2 regions of the Janthinobacterium sp. GW822-FHT07H10 genome follow, and region 2 is predicted to be linked to the other one. Evidence: predicted binding sites of a transcription regulator. Region 2 holds the regulator's gene; the other holds the start of a gene.

Region 1 (7,288 bases), on a different contig from region 2:
GCCGTAGCGGGCAGCGAGGAAATCGGGGATCGTGTACTGGCCGAACTTGCGCAGGTAGGGCGCGATCAGCAGCGCTACCAGGCAATAGCCGCCCGTCCAGCCCATGATGAAGGCCAGGCCATCGAAGCCGTTCAGGTACAGGCCGCCCGCCAGGCTGATGAAGCTGGCGGCCGAGATCCAGTCGGCGGCCGTCGCCATGCCGTTGAACATGGCCGGCACCCTGCGCCCCGCCACATAGTATTCCGTGACGTTCGAGGTGCGGCTGATGACGCCGATGGTGGCATACAGGCTGATGGTGGCGAACATGAACAGGTAGCCGATCCAGACGCGCGGCATGCCTTCCTGCTCCAGCACCGTCAGGGCCAGCAGGAAGGCGGCGAAGCCGCCGGCAAACAGCAGGTAGTAGCGGCACAGCCGGCCAAAGAAGGTGCGCTGGCCGCTCATGCTTGCTCGCTGGCATGGAAGGCCCGGTCCAGGCGGCGCATGCGCCAGGCATACACGGCGATGATGGCCAGGTACACGAGCGAGGCGCCCTGGGCCGCCATATAGAAGGGCAGCGGCCAGCCGAACAGATTCAGATGCAGCAGTTCGCGCGCATAAAACACGGTCAGAAAGCCTGTCAGCAGCCAGATGAGCAGCAAGACGGCCGTCAGGCGCCGCGTCCTGAGCCAGTGCGCATCGAGGCGCTGCTGCAACTCGGGACTGGGCGCGCGCGACGGCCGCGCCGGCGCGGCAGGGGGAACCGGCTTATCCATATGTGATGTCATCCTCTTCGGGCGCGTCCGGCAGCAGCAGGGCTATGCATAGGCGCAACAGCGTGCCCGGCAGCTTGGGCGACTGCGCACGCGGATTATTGAAAATGTCGACTTCGGCGCCGTGCTGCTGGGCGATTTCGCGCACGATGGCCAGGCCCAGGCCACTGCCGTCGGCATTGCTGCCGAGAATGCGATAAAAGCGTTCGAACACGTGCGCCCGCTCGGCTGGCGGAATGCCGGGGCCCGTATCCTCCACTTCCAGGATGGCCAGCTCGAGGGTGCTGCGCACGCGCACCGTGACGCTGCCGCCGGCAGGCGTGTAGCGCAGGGCGTTGTCGATCAGGTTGCTCAGCAGTTCGCGCAGCATGATGGCATTGCCGGAAATTATGATCGGGTACGCTGCCTGCTCGAAGCCCAGGTCGATATGCTGGGCAAACGAGGCTTGCACCCAGTCCTGCACCACGCCGCGCGCCAGTTCGCTCAGTTCGATCGGTTCAAAGGCCGTGCCCGCCTGCGGCTGGTTTTCCGCGCGCGCCAGGGCCAGCAGCTGGTTCACCAGCCGCGTGGCCGCCTCCGAACTCTTGGCCAGCTGCAACAGCGAGCGGTGGATCTCGTCGTGGTCGGTCTGGCGCAAGGCCAGTTCGGATTGCATGCGCATGCCGGCCAGCGGTGTCTTCATCTGGTGCGCCGCGTCGGCGATGAAGCGCTTCTGCATGTCGATCGACAGCGACAGACGCGCCAGCATGTCGTTGAGCGAACCGACCAGTGGCGTGATTTCCTCGGGCACCTGGCCCGATTCGATCGGCGATAAATCGTCCGGCGGCCGCGCGCGTATGCGTTCCTGCAACTGCGCCAGCGGCGACAGGCCGCGCGCCAGGGCAAACCAGACCAGGGCCAGGATCACGGGCAGGATGATGAACTGCGGCAAGATCACGCCCTTGATGATTTCGTTTGCCAGCTGCGCGCGCTTTTCCAGGGTTTCGCCCACTTGCACCAGGGCGCGGCGCGGCTCGTCGTCGGTGCTGGCCGGCATGTCGAGATAGGTAAAGGCCACGCGCACGGGCGTGCCATGGATGGTGTCATTGCGAAACAGCACGGTGCCGCTGCGGTATTTGTCGGGGTCCTGCGGCGGCGGCAAGTCGCGGTCGCCGTCGAGGTATTCGCCGCGCTCGCCCAGCACCAGGTAATACAGGGTGTCGACATCGTCGCCGCGCAGGAAGTCGCGGCCCGTGTTGCTGGCGTTCTTGTCCGGCTGGCGGCGCAGCATGGCGCCATCGGCCTGCTTGACCTGCTGCGTCAGCACGGTGACGCTGTCTTCCAGCGCATGGTCGAACGGTTGATTCGCGATGCTCTTGGCCACCAGGTAGGTGATGGCGATGCTCATCGGCCACAGCAGCAGCAAGGGCGCCAGCATCCAGTCGAGAATTTCGCCGAACAGCGAATGCTCGATGGTGTCATCCTGTTCCGTGGTGGGCGGCTCGAACCAGTCGTCGTCCGCCGCCTCGTCCGCGGGCGCCTCGCGCGCCTTCACTTGGTGGCGGGACCGCTGGCAGGGGCGGCCGCCTCGCCCGCTTCGGCTTGCAGGCGCGCCGCTTCCGAATATTTTTCCAGGCAATAGCCGAGGCCGCGCACGGTGGCGATGCGCACGCCGCCCACTTCGATCTTCTTGCGCAGCCGGTGCACATACACTTCGATGGCGTTGTTCGACACCTCTTCTCCCCATTCGCACAGGTGGTCGACCAGCTGCTCTTTGGAAACGAGACGGCCCGTACGGCCCAGCAGGATTTCCAGCAAGCCCAGTTCGCGCGCCGACAGGTCGAGCATCTGGTCGTTGATGTAGGCGCTGCGTCCCACCTGGTCATAGCTGAGCGGACCGTGCTTGATGATGGTGGCGCCGCCGCCCGCGCCGCGCCGGGTCAGGGCGCGCACTCTTGCCTCCAGTTCCGACAGGGCGAACGGCTTGGCCATATAATCGTCGGCGCCCAGGTCGAGGCCATTCACACGTTGCTCGATGGAATCGGCGGCCGTCAGGATCAGCACGGGCAGCAGCGAAGCGCGCGCGCGCAGGCGGCGCAGCACTTCCAGTCCCGACATCTTCGGCAAGCCGAGGTCGAGGATCAGCAAGTCGAATTCCTGGGTGGACAGGGCCGTATCGGCTTCCTGTCCGTTCTTCACGTAATCGATGGCATAGCCGGACTGGCGCAGCGAACGGGTCAGCCCGTCAGCCAGCACGCTGTCATCTTCGGCAAGTAAAATACGCATGGTCAGGCTTCCTCGGCTTGCGACGGTAGAAGCTTGTATTGTGTTTCATTTTCCGCAAGGTGGCGAGTTTTTGTGAAAAACAAGGCTTGTATTGATCTGTTTCAAAACAAATCCACGTTCCGCTTGCATTGATCACTGTTTTTTTATACAGTAGTGTCTGTAACGAATTTAACCCACGCGCTCACCCAGGCTGAAAGAACATATGGACGATAAAAAAGCTGTAGTACCCGCATCGGAAAAAGCCAAGGCGCTCGCCGCCGCACTGGCGCAGATCGAGAAGCAGTTTGGCAAAGGTTCGGTCATGCGCATGGATGCCAGCGCACCGATCGAAGAAGTGCAAGTCGTGTCGACCGGTTCGCTCGGGCTGGATATCGCGCTGGGCGTCGGTGGCTTGCCGCGCGGCCGCGTGGTGGAAATCTACGGTCCGGAATCGTCGGGTAAAACCACCTTGACCCTGCAAACCATTGCAGAAATGCAAAAATTGGGCGGCACCTGCGCCTTTATCGATGCCGAGCACGCGCTCGACGTCGGCTATGCGCAAAAACTGGGTGTAAACCTGCATGAATTGCTGATCTCGCAACCGGATACGGGCGAGCAGGCGCTGGAAATCTGCGACGCCCTCGTGCGTTCGGGCAGCGTCGACCTGGTGGTCATCGACTCCGTGGCCGCACTGACGCCACGCGCCGAGATCGAAGGCGACATGGGCGATTCCCTGCCGGGCCTGCAAGCGCGTCTGATGTCGCAAGCGCTGCGTAAATTGACCGGTTCCATCAACCGCACGAACACCCTGGTCATCTTCATCAACCAGATCCGCATGAAGATCGGCGTGATGTTCGGCAGCCCGGAAACGACCACCGGCGGCAATGCGCTGAAATTCTACGCTTCCGTGCGCCTGGACATCCGCCGTACCGGCTCGATCAAGTCCGGCGATGAAGTGATCGGCAACGAAACCAAGGTCAAGGTCGTCAAGAACAAGATCGCGCCGCCATTCAAGGAAGCGCACTTCGACATCCTGTACGGCGCCGGCACCTCGCGCGAAGGCGAAATCCTCGACCTGGGTTCGGATGCCAAGATCGTGGAAAAATCCGGTTCGTGGTACAGCTATAACGGCGAACGCATCGGCCAGGGCAAGGACAACGCCCGCGCCTTCCTGCAAGAGCGTCCGGCACTGGCACGCGAGATCGAAAACAAGGTCCGCGCATCGCTGGGCGTACGTGAACTGCCGCCGCTGGCCGCTGAAAAGCCGGAAAAAGCGGATAAAGCCGCCGACAAGGCGGCCAAGGCTGCGGAAGCGAAAGCGGCCGAGTAAACAGGCAACTCAGCAGGCAATTTAGCCGGCAACTCAGCAGGAAAATTGGCCTGCAGGCCAGTTGCCGCGGCAGGGTCCGCTTTCGGGCTGGTCCTGCCGCAGCAGGATGGCGGCCCCTTGCGCCGCAAGCTTGCCGGGCAAAAGATCTACAATGAATGCCGCCTCGCGCCCGTGCGCCAGGCGGCATTTGTATTTTGGCGGTATGTTTGACGCTATATCTGTGGTGTTGATGTGATGGACGATAGGGTGGAATGATGGCAGCGGTACAGTTGAGCCTGAAGGGCAGGGCGCTACGCTTCCTGTCGATGCGTGAACACAGCCGCATGGAATTGCGGCGCAAGCTGCAGCGCCATGCGCAGGAAGGCGACGATGTGGAAGCCTTGCTCGACAGCCTGGAGCAGGCCAACTGGCTGTCGCAGGAACGTTTTTCCGAGTCGCTGATCCATCGCCGCTCGGCGCGCTTTGGCAACAGCCGCATCATGGCCGAGCTGCAAAGCCATGGCATCGGCGGCGAGGCGCTGCAAGAGCTCAAGGCCGGGCTGGCCGAAGGCGAGGTGGCGCGTGCCTGCGAGGTGTGGCGCCGCAAGTTTGGTGTAGTGGCGCAGGATGCCGAGCAGCGCAGCAAGCAGATGCGCTTCCTGATGCAGCGCGGTTTTTCCCAGCGCGCCGTGCAGGTGGCCTTGAAAGGCCTGGAGCCCGAGGACGACTAGCCGAACCGACGTGGTTCGCACGGCGCGCGCATCGCACCTTGCGGCGTCGCCCCCCGCTCCGGTCCGCCGCTCGCATGCTGACCGGCGGGCCGGTCTCCGCTGTGTTCCATCTGCAACAGTCACGGTCCTGTCTGTGCCGGCGCTGGCGGGCCGGTGCCGCCGCGTATCATTATCTTCCTGCCAATGCCGTTTGCCTTGCCCATCCGCTGGTCGGATGGCGGCGTATTGTTGCACTGCGCATCGTTCGTCGGGCCAGCCCAGCCGCCTGCCGGGGCGACGGGCCTGTTTGGCGCGGCGCATGGCGAGATCGGGCCATATCTATCATCACCATACGTGATAACAGCGTCAATTTCCATGTGAATTCTTTATGCTTTGAAATGTTTTTATCAAAGCAATGAAAAATTATGTTGCGGCGCAACCGGCGTCCAGTGTGCTACACTTTTAGGGTTTTTGCGGCGCCGCAGGTGCGGTTGCTGTTCGTAGAAGCTGCGAACGGCGTGCTTTATGCACATGGCTGCTTACTAAATTATGGCCGCGCAAGCGGCATCGGTCTTATGCCCCTGTCAACTCCCGTATCCCGGCGCGCCCTACGGCACTCCCGCGTTATCGACGTCCAAGCGTATCTGCGCGACGACGGCCTGTGGGATATTGACGCCCGTATCACCGATATCAAAAGCTATGACGCGACCCTGGCCTCCGGCCCCCGTCCCGCCGGCGCCCCCCTGCATGACCTCCATTTACGCATTACCGTCGATCGCGAACTGACCATTGTCGAGGCCGAAGCTGCCTCCGATGCCGTGCCGTATCCCGGTTTTTGCGATACCATCGGCCCCGCCTACAGGGCGCTGATCGGTCTGAATCTATTGAAGAATTTCCGCCGCGACTTGAAACAGCGCCTGGCGGGAATCGCCGGCTGTACCCATTTGACCGAACTGGCGCAAGTCTTGCCGACTGCAACGGTTCAGGCATTTGCCGGCGATGTCTGGTCGACCCGTGACGGTGCGAATGCTGACTTGTCGCATGAAAAGCCGTTTCAACTCGACAAATGCCACGCCCTGCGCACCGATGGCGGGGCAGTTGCACAGTATTACCCGCGCTGGGTAGCCAAGGCGTGACCCCGGCGCTCTGTTTTTCCTGTTTTTTTTGCACCACTAACCGTATTTTTACAAATCAGTATCAGAAGGGAAGCCAGCATGAAAATCCATGAGTATCAAGCCAAAGAAATCCTCCGGCAGCACGGAGTGACGGTACCACGCGGTATTCCGTGCATGTCCGTCGACGAAGCCGTCAAGGCTGCGGAAACCCTGGGCGGTCCGGTATGGGTCGTCAAGGCGCAGATCCACGCAGGTGGCCGCGGCAAGGGCGGCGGCGTGAAAGTGGCAAAATCGATCGAACAGGTCAAGGAATACGCCGACCAGATCATGGGCATGCAGCTGATCACGCACCAGACCAGCGCCGAAGGCCAGAAAGTCAACCGCCTGCTGGTGGAAGAAGGCGCCGACATCAAACAGGAACTGTACGTTTCGCTGGTCACCGACCGCGTCACCCAGAAAATCGTCCTGATGGCTTCGTCCGAAGGCGGCATGGACATCGAAGAAGTGGCCGAGAGCCACCCTGAGAAGATCCACCACGTCACCATCGATCCGGGCGTAGGCCTGACCGATGCCCAGGCAGACGACATCGCCGCCAAGATCGGCGTGCCTGCCGGTTCCATCGCCGACGCCCGCGTCAACCTGCAAGGCCTGTACAAAGCGTACTGGGAAACCGATTGCTCGCTGGCCGAAATCAACCCGCTGATCGTCACCGGCAGCGGCAAAGTCATCGCCCTGGACGCCAAGTTCAACTTTGACCCGAACGCCCTGTTCCGTCATCCGGAAATCGTCGCCCTGCGCGATCTGGACGAAGAAGATCCAGCTGAAATCGAAGCGTCGAAATTCGACCTGGCCTACATCTCGCTCGACGGCAACATCGGTTGCCTGGTGAACGGCGCCGGCCTGGCCATGGCCACCATGGACACCATCAAGCTGTTCGGCGGCGAGCCAGCCAACTTCCTGGACGTCGGCGGCGGCGCCACGGCAGAAAAAGTGACCGAAGCGTTCAAGATCATGCTGAAAAACCCAGGCCTGAAAGCTATCCTGGTGAACATTTTCGGCGGCATCATGCGTTGCGACGTGATCGCCGAAGGCGTCATCGCCGCGGTGAAAGCCGTTTCGCTGAACGTACCGCTGGTCGTGCGCATGAAGGGCACCAAC
Region 2 (7,288 bases):
CGGTCCACCGCCCAGACCACATTCCTGGCGCCGTCGCGCAGCTCGCACCCGGACAGCTCCTGCGCCACACCGAGAATACTCATGTGATAGCAATCGAACCAGCGCGACAACGGCTCGGTCGCGCTGGCCGCCCGGTCCGTGGAATTGAGCAATGACTGGCTCGTCGCCTTCACATATTCGCGCATGGCAACATCGACATCATTGCGCCAGCCCATCAGCGGCCCCTTGATCGGCGACGTGTTCTGCCCCATGCGCTGGCTGAAATCAATGGCGGCATTGCTGACGATCTGCACCAGCTTTTGCGATGCCACCGCAGCATCGCGCACGGCGATGCTGGCCTGCAACAGCTGCTGCCGCTTGGCCGCCAGCTTGCCATTGAGCGAGCCCAGGGCCGCATTGACCGAGCCATTGATGGAGTCGATCACATCGTTTGCCTTTTGACATGCATGATAGCCGAACGGATCCTGCCATTTTTTCGGGCAACTTGCCTTGCGGCGCAACTCGCTTTCCTTGCTGGAAATCTGCAGGTGCAGCTGGAGTATCTCCTGCTCGACACTGAACACGGTCTGCGTGGCCTTCTTCACGCCGCTGAACAGGGCATCGTCAAGATGCTGCGTGGCATTGACCAGATCGTTTGCCAGGGACTGGATGCGGTCCTCGCCCGCCTGTACCTTGGGGATGATGACATTGGCCTTGTCGATGATCTTTTGCGCGTCGTTCGACGACAGCGCCACGCCCCAGTTCGACGCAAACAGCCGCACGACCGCGACGTCGAGCTGGTTCCAAGCAGGATTGACCACCATCGCGTCGATGGATTTGCGGTAGGCATGGTAGGCCGCCAAATGCCGTCCATACTTGCCGCGGCTGTATTGCTCCTGCACCGTATCGTTGAGCACCAGCGTGTCGCGCACAAACGTGCCGAATGCATCGCTGGGCTTGATCAAGGCGCGCACGGCGCCAAGCTGCCTGCCCGTGTGGTCGCGCAACGGCGGCGTCAGCCTCCCGATAAAGCCCTCGAGCGCAATATGCCGCTGCTCCACCAGCGTTTCATCGGCCAGGTCAAAGATGTCTCCCGCATACTGATTGACATACGTATGGGCGAACATGTCGGCCGAGGCATGCCCCAGGTAGCCATAGGCGTATGCCGTGCCCGCGGCGTTGCCCCTGGCGCTGTTGAGCAGGAAGCGCAGCCAGTCGTTGGTCTTCCAGCCGTCTTCGATGCCGGGATGGACGATGGTTTGCCCGACGAGAATGTCCGGCGCCGAGTCGGGACCTATATTCCCCAGCAAGAACTCCGTCTGGTTCGCCAGGATGGCGCTGCGCACATGCGCGGGCACTTCGAGGGTGACGGGCTTTCCCTGCAATACAATAGTGATCTTGCCATCGTCCGCCAGATCGTTGATGACCTGCTGCCCCACCCAGACATGCGTGCCCAGGGTAAAGGCGCACGCATTCCCGGCAAACAAGATGCCCAGCAAGCCAGCCAGCAAGGTGAAACGCTTACCACATCGGTCGATCATGGAATCCTTTTATAGTTTTACGGATGAAGAGAGGCACACATGGCCCGGATGCCACATTGCCAAAAAAATATCATGCGCATACTAGCAGAGAAAATTGCAAATTGGCAATAAATTGAAGTGATCGCGCCAGGAACAAGCCGATCGTTGAATTATTTTGCGAAATGGTGAAATTGGGCTTGCATAGTCGGCGATACTGTACAAAAATACAGACTGTTCATATAGACAGCATTTTAGTATGCACCCACCGCTCATGATCAAGCTGACAGCACGACAAGAACAAATCCTGAACCTGATCAAGGACGCGATTGAAAATACGGGCTTTCCTCCCACCCGCGCCGAGATTGCCAATGAATTGGGTTTTAAATCGGCCAATGCGGCCGAAGAGCATTTGCAGGCCCTGGCCCGCAAGGGCGCGATCGAGATTTCGCCAGGCACGTCGCGCGGCATCCGCCTGATCGGCGCGGCGGCCGAAACGCTGCCATCGAAGGTGCCGGCAGCGCTGCTGATGTCGCTACCGCTGATCGGCCGCGTGGCGGCCGGTTCGCCCATCCTGGCACAGGAAAACCTGGAAGCGAGCTACAACGTCGACCCTGCCCTGTTCTCGGCCAAGCCCGACTTCCTGCTGAAGGTGCGCGGCTGGTCCATGCGCGACGCCGGCATCATGGATGGCGACTTGTTGGCAGTCAAGAAGGTCGACAGCGCCAAGAATGGCCAGATCGTCGTCGCCCGCATCGGCGACGAAGTCACCGTCAAGCGCTACAAGAAGACGGGCTCCGTCATCGAACTGCTGCCGGAAAACCCCGATTTCAAGGTCATTACCGTGTCGCCGGAAGACGAATTCGCCCTGGAAGGGCTGGCAGTTGGCTTGATGCGCAGCTGGCATTGATTTTTCCTGGCAGCTGTCGCACGTAAAACGCAAAAAGGGCCGCAACAGTCATGCTGTTGCGGCCCTTTTTTATCGCCCGGGCGTTTTATGCCTCCAGCGCATTACGGAAATCCTCGAGCAGGTCCGCCTCGTCCTCGATGCCGACGGAGACGCGGATCAGCGATTCGGCGATGCCCATGCTGGCGCGGCGCTCGGCGCCCATCTCGTAAAAGATCGTGTGGGCAACGGGAATGACGAGGGTGCGCGTGTCACCGAGGTTGCTGGCCGGGATAGCCAGGTTCAGGCGATTGAGGAAATCGAAGCAGTCGATGCCGTCTTTCAACTCAAAGCTGAACAGGGAGCCATAGCTGCGGAACAAGTCCGTTGCCAGCGCGTGCTGCGGATGCGAGGCCAAGCCCGGATAATGCACGGCAGCCACGCGTGGATCCGCCTGCAGCATGGTCGCCAGCGCCAGGGCGTTGGAGCAGGTACGGTCCATGCGCAGGGCCATGGTTTCCGCGCCGACGGCGATATGGTGCGCCGCTTCCGGTCCCAGCGAGGCGCCGAAGTCGCGCAAGGCCTTGGCGCGGATTTGCGCGATGCCCCACTGGGCCGGCGCCGCCTTTTTATAATTGTCAAAGATGTTCGGATATTGCGTCCAGTCGAACACGCCCGTGTCCGTCAAGCTGCCGCCCAGTGCATTGCCGTGGCCGCCGATGGACTTGGTCAGCGCATTGACCACCAGGCCCGCGCCCACGGCTTTCGGGCGGAACAAATACGGCGTCGTCATGGTGTTGTCGACGATATACAGGATGCCTTTTTCGCGGCACAACTCGCCGATCTTCGCCAGGTCGGCGATCTGCGTGCGCGGATTGGCGATGGTTTCGACAAACACGATGCGCGTGGCCGGCGTGATGGCGGCCGCCACGTTGGCCACATCGGTGGCGTCGACGAACGACACGGCCATGCCCTGCCCCGTCACCGTCTGCCACAGGCTGTTGGTGTTGCCGAATAGAAAAGCCGACGACACGACGTGGTCGCCCGCGCGCAGCAGCGCCTGCACGACGGCGCCGATGGCGCCCATGCCGGTGGCGAAGCACAGCGTGGCCACGCCGTCTTCCATCTTGTTGACCTTGTCTTCCAGCGCGGAAACGGTCGGATTGCCCTGGCGGCCGTAGCGGAAGCCGGGCTCCTTGCCCTGGAACACGGAAGCGAGCTGGCGCGCATCGCCGTAGCCGAACGCGACGGACGTGTGCACGGGCTTGTGCAGCGAACCGTGTTCGATGCCCTTGCGACGGTCGTTATGCAGGATGGTGGTGGTAAAGCCGTAAGTCTTGTTGTCGCTCATGGTCGGGTGGTGCGCAAGGCAGTGAAAAAGTCAGACAAAAAAAAGCCCGGCGCAGGCCGGGCTGGACGATTATGCTTCCGTCGTCGCCAGGTTCAGGTTCAGCTGGGAACGTGGCGTATCCTCGGGCGCTGCCGCCTTCGGATGGTGGCGCGCGTACTCCAGGCGGTCCAGGTATTCCTGCGACACGTCGCCCGTCACGTACACGCCATCGAAGCACGACGCCTCGAAACTGGTCAGGGCCGGGTTGACGTCGGCAATCGCCTGCTTCAGCGCACCGATATCCTGGTACACCAGGTAATCGGCCGTGATTTCGCGGCACACTTCTTCCGTCGTGCGGCCATAGGCGATCAGCTCGTCGCGCGTCGGCATGTCGATGCCGTACACGTTCGGGTAAATCACCGGAGGCGCGGCCGAGGCGAAGATGACTTTCGTCGCGCCCGCTTCGCGCGCCATCTGCACGATTTCACGGCTGGTGGTGCCGCGCACGATGGAATCGTCGACCAGCAGCACGACCTTGTCCTTGAACTCGGACGGGATCGCGTTGAGCTTCTGGCGCACGGATTTCTTGCGCGCCGCCTGGCCCGGCATGATGAAGGTGCGGCCGATGTAGCGGTTCTTGATGAAGCCTTCGCGGTACTCGATGTTCAGCGCCATGGCCAGCTGGATGGCGGCCGGACGCGAGGAATCGGGGATCGGCATGACCACGTCGATATGCACGCCGGGCAATTCGGTGCGGATCTTTTCGGCCAGGTATTCGCCCATTTTCAGGCGCGTGGCGTACACGGAGGCGCCGTCGATGACGGAATCGGGACGGGCCAGGTAGACGAACTCGAACACGCACGGGTTCAGGCTGGCGTTGTCGGCGCACTGGCGGCTGTGCAATTGCTTGTCGGCATCGATGAAGACGGCTTCGCCGGGGCCGATGTCGCGCACGAAGCGGAAGCCCATGCCTTCCAGGGCCACGGATTCGGACGCGATCAGGTATTCGGCGCCCTGCTCCGTTTCATTGATGCCCAGGCACAGCGGACGGATGCCGTGCGGGTCGCGGAAGGCCAGCAAGCCCACGCCGGCGATCTGCGCCACGGCAGCGTAGCCACCCTTGACGCGACGGTTCAGCACGGTCACGGCCTTGAAGATGGCGTCCGGGTCCAGGTTCAGGCCCGTCGTCGCTTCCTGGATTTCATGCGCGAGCACGTTGAGCAGCACTTCCGAGTCGGAATCGGTATTGATGTGGCGGCGGTCGTTCTTGAACATTTCCTGTTTCAACTGTTCCCAGTTGGTCAGGTTGCCATTGTGCGCCAGCGTGATGCCGAACGGCGCATTCACATAAAACGGCTGTGCTTCCTCTTCGCTCGACGAACCGGCCGTCGGGTAGCGACAGTGGCCGATGCCCGTTGTGCCTTGCAGCGAACGCATGTTGCGCGTACGGAAGACGTCACGTACGAGGCCGTTGGCCTTGTGCATGGAAAACATACTGCTGTGATTGGTCGCAATCCCTGCCGCGTCCTGGCCGCGATGTTGCAAGAGCAACAATGCGTCATAGAGCAATTGATTGACAGGTTGATGGGAAACGACGCCGACGATGCCACACATGGTGTGCTCCTAAACTGTGCTACTGATTTTAAAAAAATTTCAAAATTTCACATGCTGCGCGTAGGCGGCAGGCAGATAAGGCTTGATGGCGCGCGCGCCCTGTTCCGCGACCGGGCTGAGCAGCGCGTTTTTCCAGAATGGCTGCTGCGGGATGGACGTCATGCCACACAAGATGACGGCGGTCAGCACGATCACAAGGCCCCGCGCCAGGCCAAACAGGCTGCCCAGGGTGCGGTCGGCCAGGCTCAGTCCCGTCACCTTGACGAGCGCATCGACCGTCATGGACAGCAATCCCATCAGAATGCGCACGCCGATGAACAGCACCACGAAAGCGAGCAACAGGCGGATGGCTTCGCCCGGCACGGTTTCCGGCAGGAATTTCGCCAGGGTGGCGCCATACGCGTTGGCAATGACGAAAGCCACGATCCAGCTGACCAGCGACAGTATTTCCTTGACCAGGCCACGCATCATGCTGATCAGCACGGACGTCACCAGCACGAACAGCACCAGGTAATCGAAGATCGTCACGCGCGTTCAGCCTTGCATCATCACGCCGGCACCAGGCTACCGCCCAGGCCCAGCTTTTGCAGCTTGGCGCGCGTCTTTTCCGCATCGTCGCGGCTGCCGAACGGCCCCACTCGCACGCGGATGCGCTCGCCTGCAGGGCTGGAGACTTTCTGCGTATACGACTTGATGCCCGCTTCGCGCAGTTTTTCCTGCAATTCGTCCACCTTGTCCTGCGTCGCCAGGGCCGCCACCTGCACCACGAACTTGCCGCTGCCGGCGTCGTGCGCCTTCTCTTGCGGCTTGTCCAGCGGCTTGCCTTCCAGAATCGCCAGGGCGCGCGCCGCATCGTCGGCAGACTGCGCCGGCTTGGCCGGTTTCGCTTCGGGCTTGGCTTCCGGCTTCACTTCATGCTTGGGCTCGGGCTTGGCTTCAGGCTTGGGTTCGTGCTTCGGTTCCGGCTTCGCTTCATGCTTCGGCTCGGGTTTCGGTTCGGGCTTGACGGGTTTCGGTTCCGCTTTCGGCTCCACATAGGCGGGCTTGGCCGGCACGGGCTGGGCCGCGGCCAGCACGGGCGCCGGAGCAGGTTTGGCTGCCGGAGGCAGCGGCGCATCGACGATTTCCTCGGACTGGTCGAGGCCATTGTTCGCTGCCGACGCCTGGGCCGGTACGGCCTGCACGGGGGCGGGCGCGGGCGCGGCGGCAACCTTCTCTTTCGACGGAATGTCGATGGCGATATCGTTGACGGGCGCCTTCGGCTCGGAGTCGAGCAGCATCGGCAAGCCGACGGCCACGCCCAGGGCCAGGGCGATGGCCCCGACCAGGCGGCGGCGCGCGCGTTTCTTTTCAGGCAAGACCGGATCCGGCGCTTCCTTGCCGCCACGGCGCGAACCACCGCCACCGGCAGTGTTGGCGGCGCGCTTGCGGGTCGGCGACTGTGCTTCGCCAGGGACATAAAAGCCGCTGTCTTCGCCAGAGGATTCTTGCTTGTTTTTAAACAGTTTCGAGAACAAGCCCATGCGTGATTTTCAGTCGAGTGCGTTTCAGTGAAGTGAGGATTTTCGGGCCTTCATCACGCCGGCAACGGTGAGGAAAGAACCAAAGACCACAATTCTATCATTCTCACCGGCCCGGCTCATTGCATTTGCAAAAGCTTGTGCCGGATCATCGAAAATAGACACAGTATGCTCGCTGCTGTCGGGCTTATCTTCGAGCATGATTTGCACCTTGGCCGCCAGTTCCGATGCCGTGGCCGCACGCGGCGAAGGCAGGCCTGTCAGGCACCAGTGGTCGACATGTTCGGCCATTGCGGCCAGTACGCCATCGATATCCTTGTCCTGCATGGAACCGAAGACGGCGTAGGTGTACGGGTGAAAACCCATATTGCCCAGGTTCTGGTTCAGCGCCGAGGCCGCGTGGGGGTTGTGCGCCACGTCGAGGATCACGCTGGGGCGGCCA

What was found. Region 2 encodes LexA, which represses DNA repair genes until DNA is damaged. Its sites were predicted from a motif close to ACTGTATNNNNATACAGT; they were not measured.
Region 1: the regulator LexA is predicted to act here: its motif matches at 3,152-3,169, upstream of recA (recombinase RecA).

Annotation. Positions count from the first base shown of each region.
Region 1 covers NZ_JBXAKS010000001.1:230,098-237,385, forward strand. Annotated here, with positions in the region: gene AC1RDJ_RS01045 (sodium:solute symporter family protein) at 1-444, opposite strand, end outside; gene AC1RDJ_RS01050 (DUF4212 domain-containing protein) at 441-755, opposite strand; gene AC1RDJ_RS01055 (sensor histidine kinase) at 748-2,286, opposite strand; gene AC1RDJ_RS01060 (response regulator) at 2,283-3,017, opposite strand; gene recA (recombinase RecA) at 3,220-4,326, shown strand; gene recX (recombination regulator RecX) at 4,581-5,036, shown strand; gene AC1RDJ_RS01075 (DUF2889 domain-containing protein) at 5,441-6,151, shown strand; gene sucC (ADP-forming succinate--CoA ligase subunit beta) at 6,230-7,288, shown strand, end outside.
Region 2 covers NZ_JBXAKS010000008.1:188,925-196,212, reverse strand. Annotated here, with positions in the region: gene AC1RDJ_RS19075 (zinc dependent phospholipase C family protein) at 1-1,520, opposite strand, end outside; gene lexA (transcriptional repressor LexA) at 1,771-2,406, shown strand; gene AC1RDJ_RS19065 (cystathionine gamma-synthase family protein) at 2,492-3,733, opposite strand; gene purF (amidophosphoribosyltransferase) at 3,803-5,326, opposite strand; gene AC1RDJ_RS19055 (CvpA family protein) at 5,366-5,854, opposite strand; gene AC1RDJ_RS19050 (SPOR domain-containing protein) at 5,875-6,849, opposite strand; gene folC (bifunctional tetrahydrofolate synthase/dihydrofolate synthase) at 6,874-7,288, opposite strand, start outside.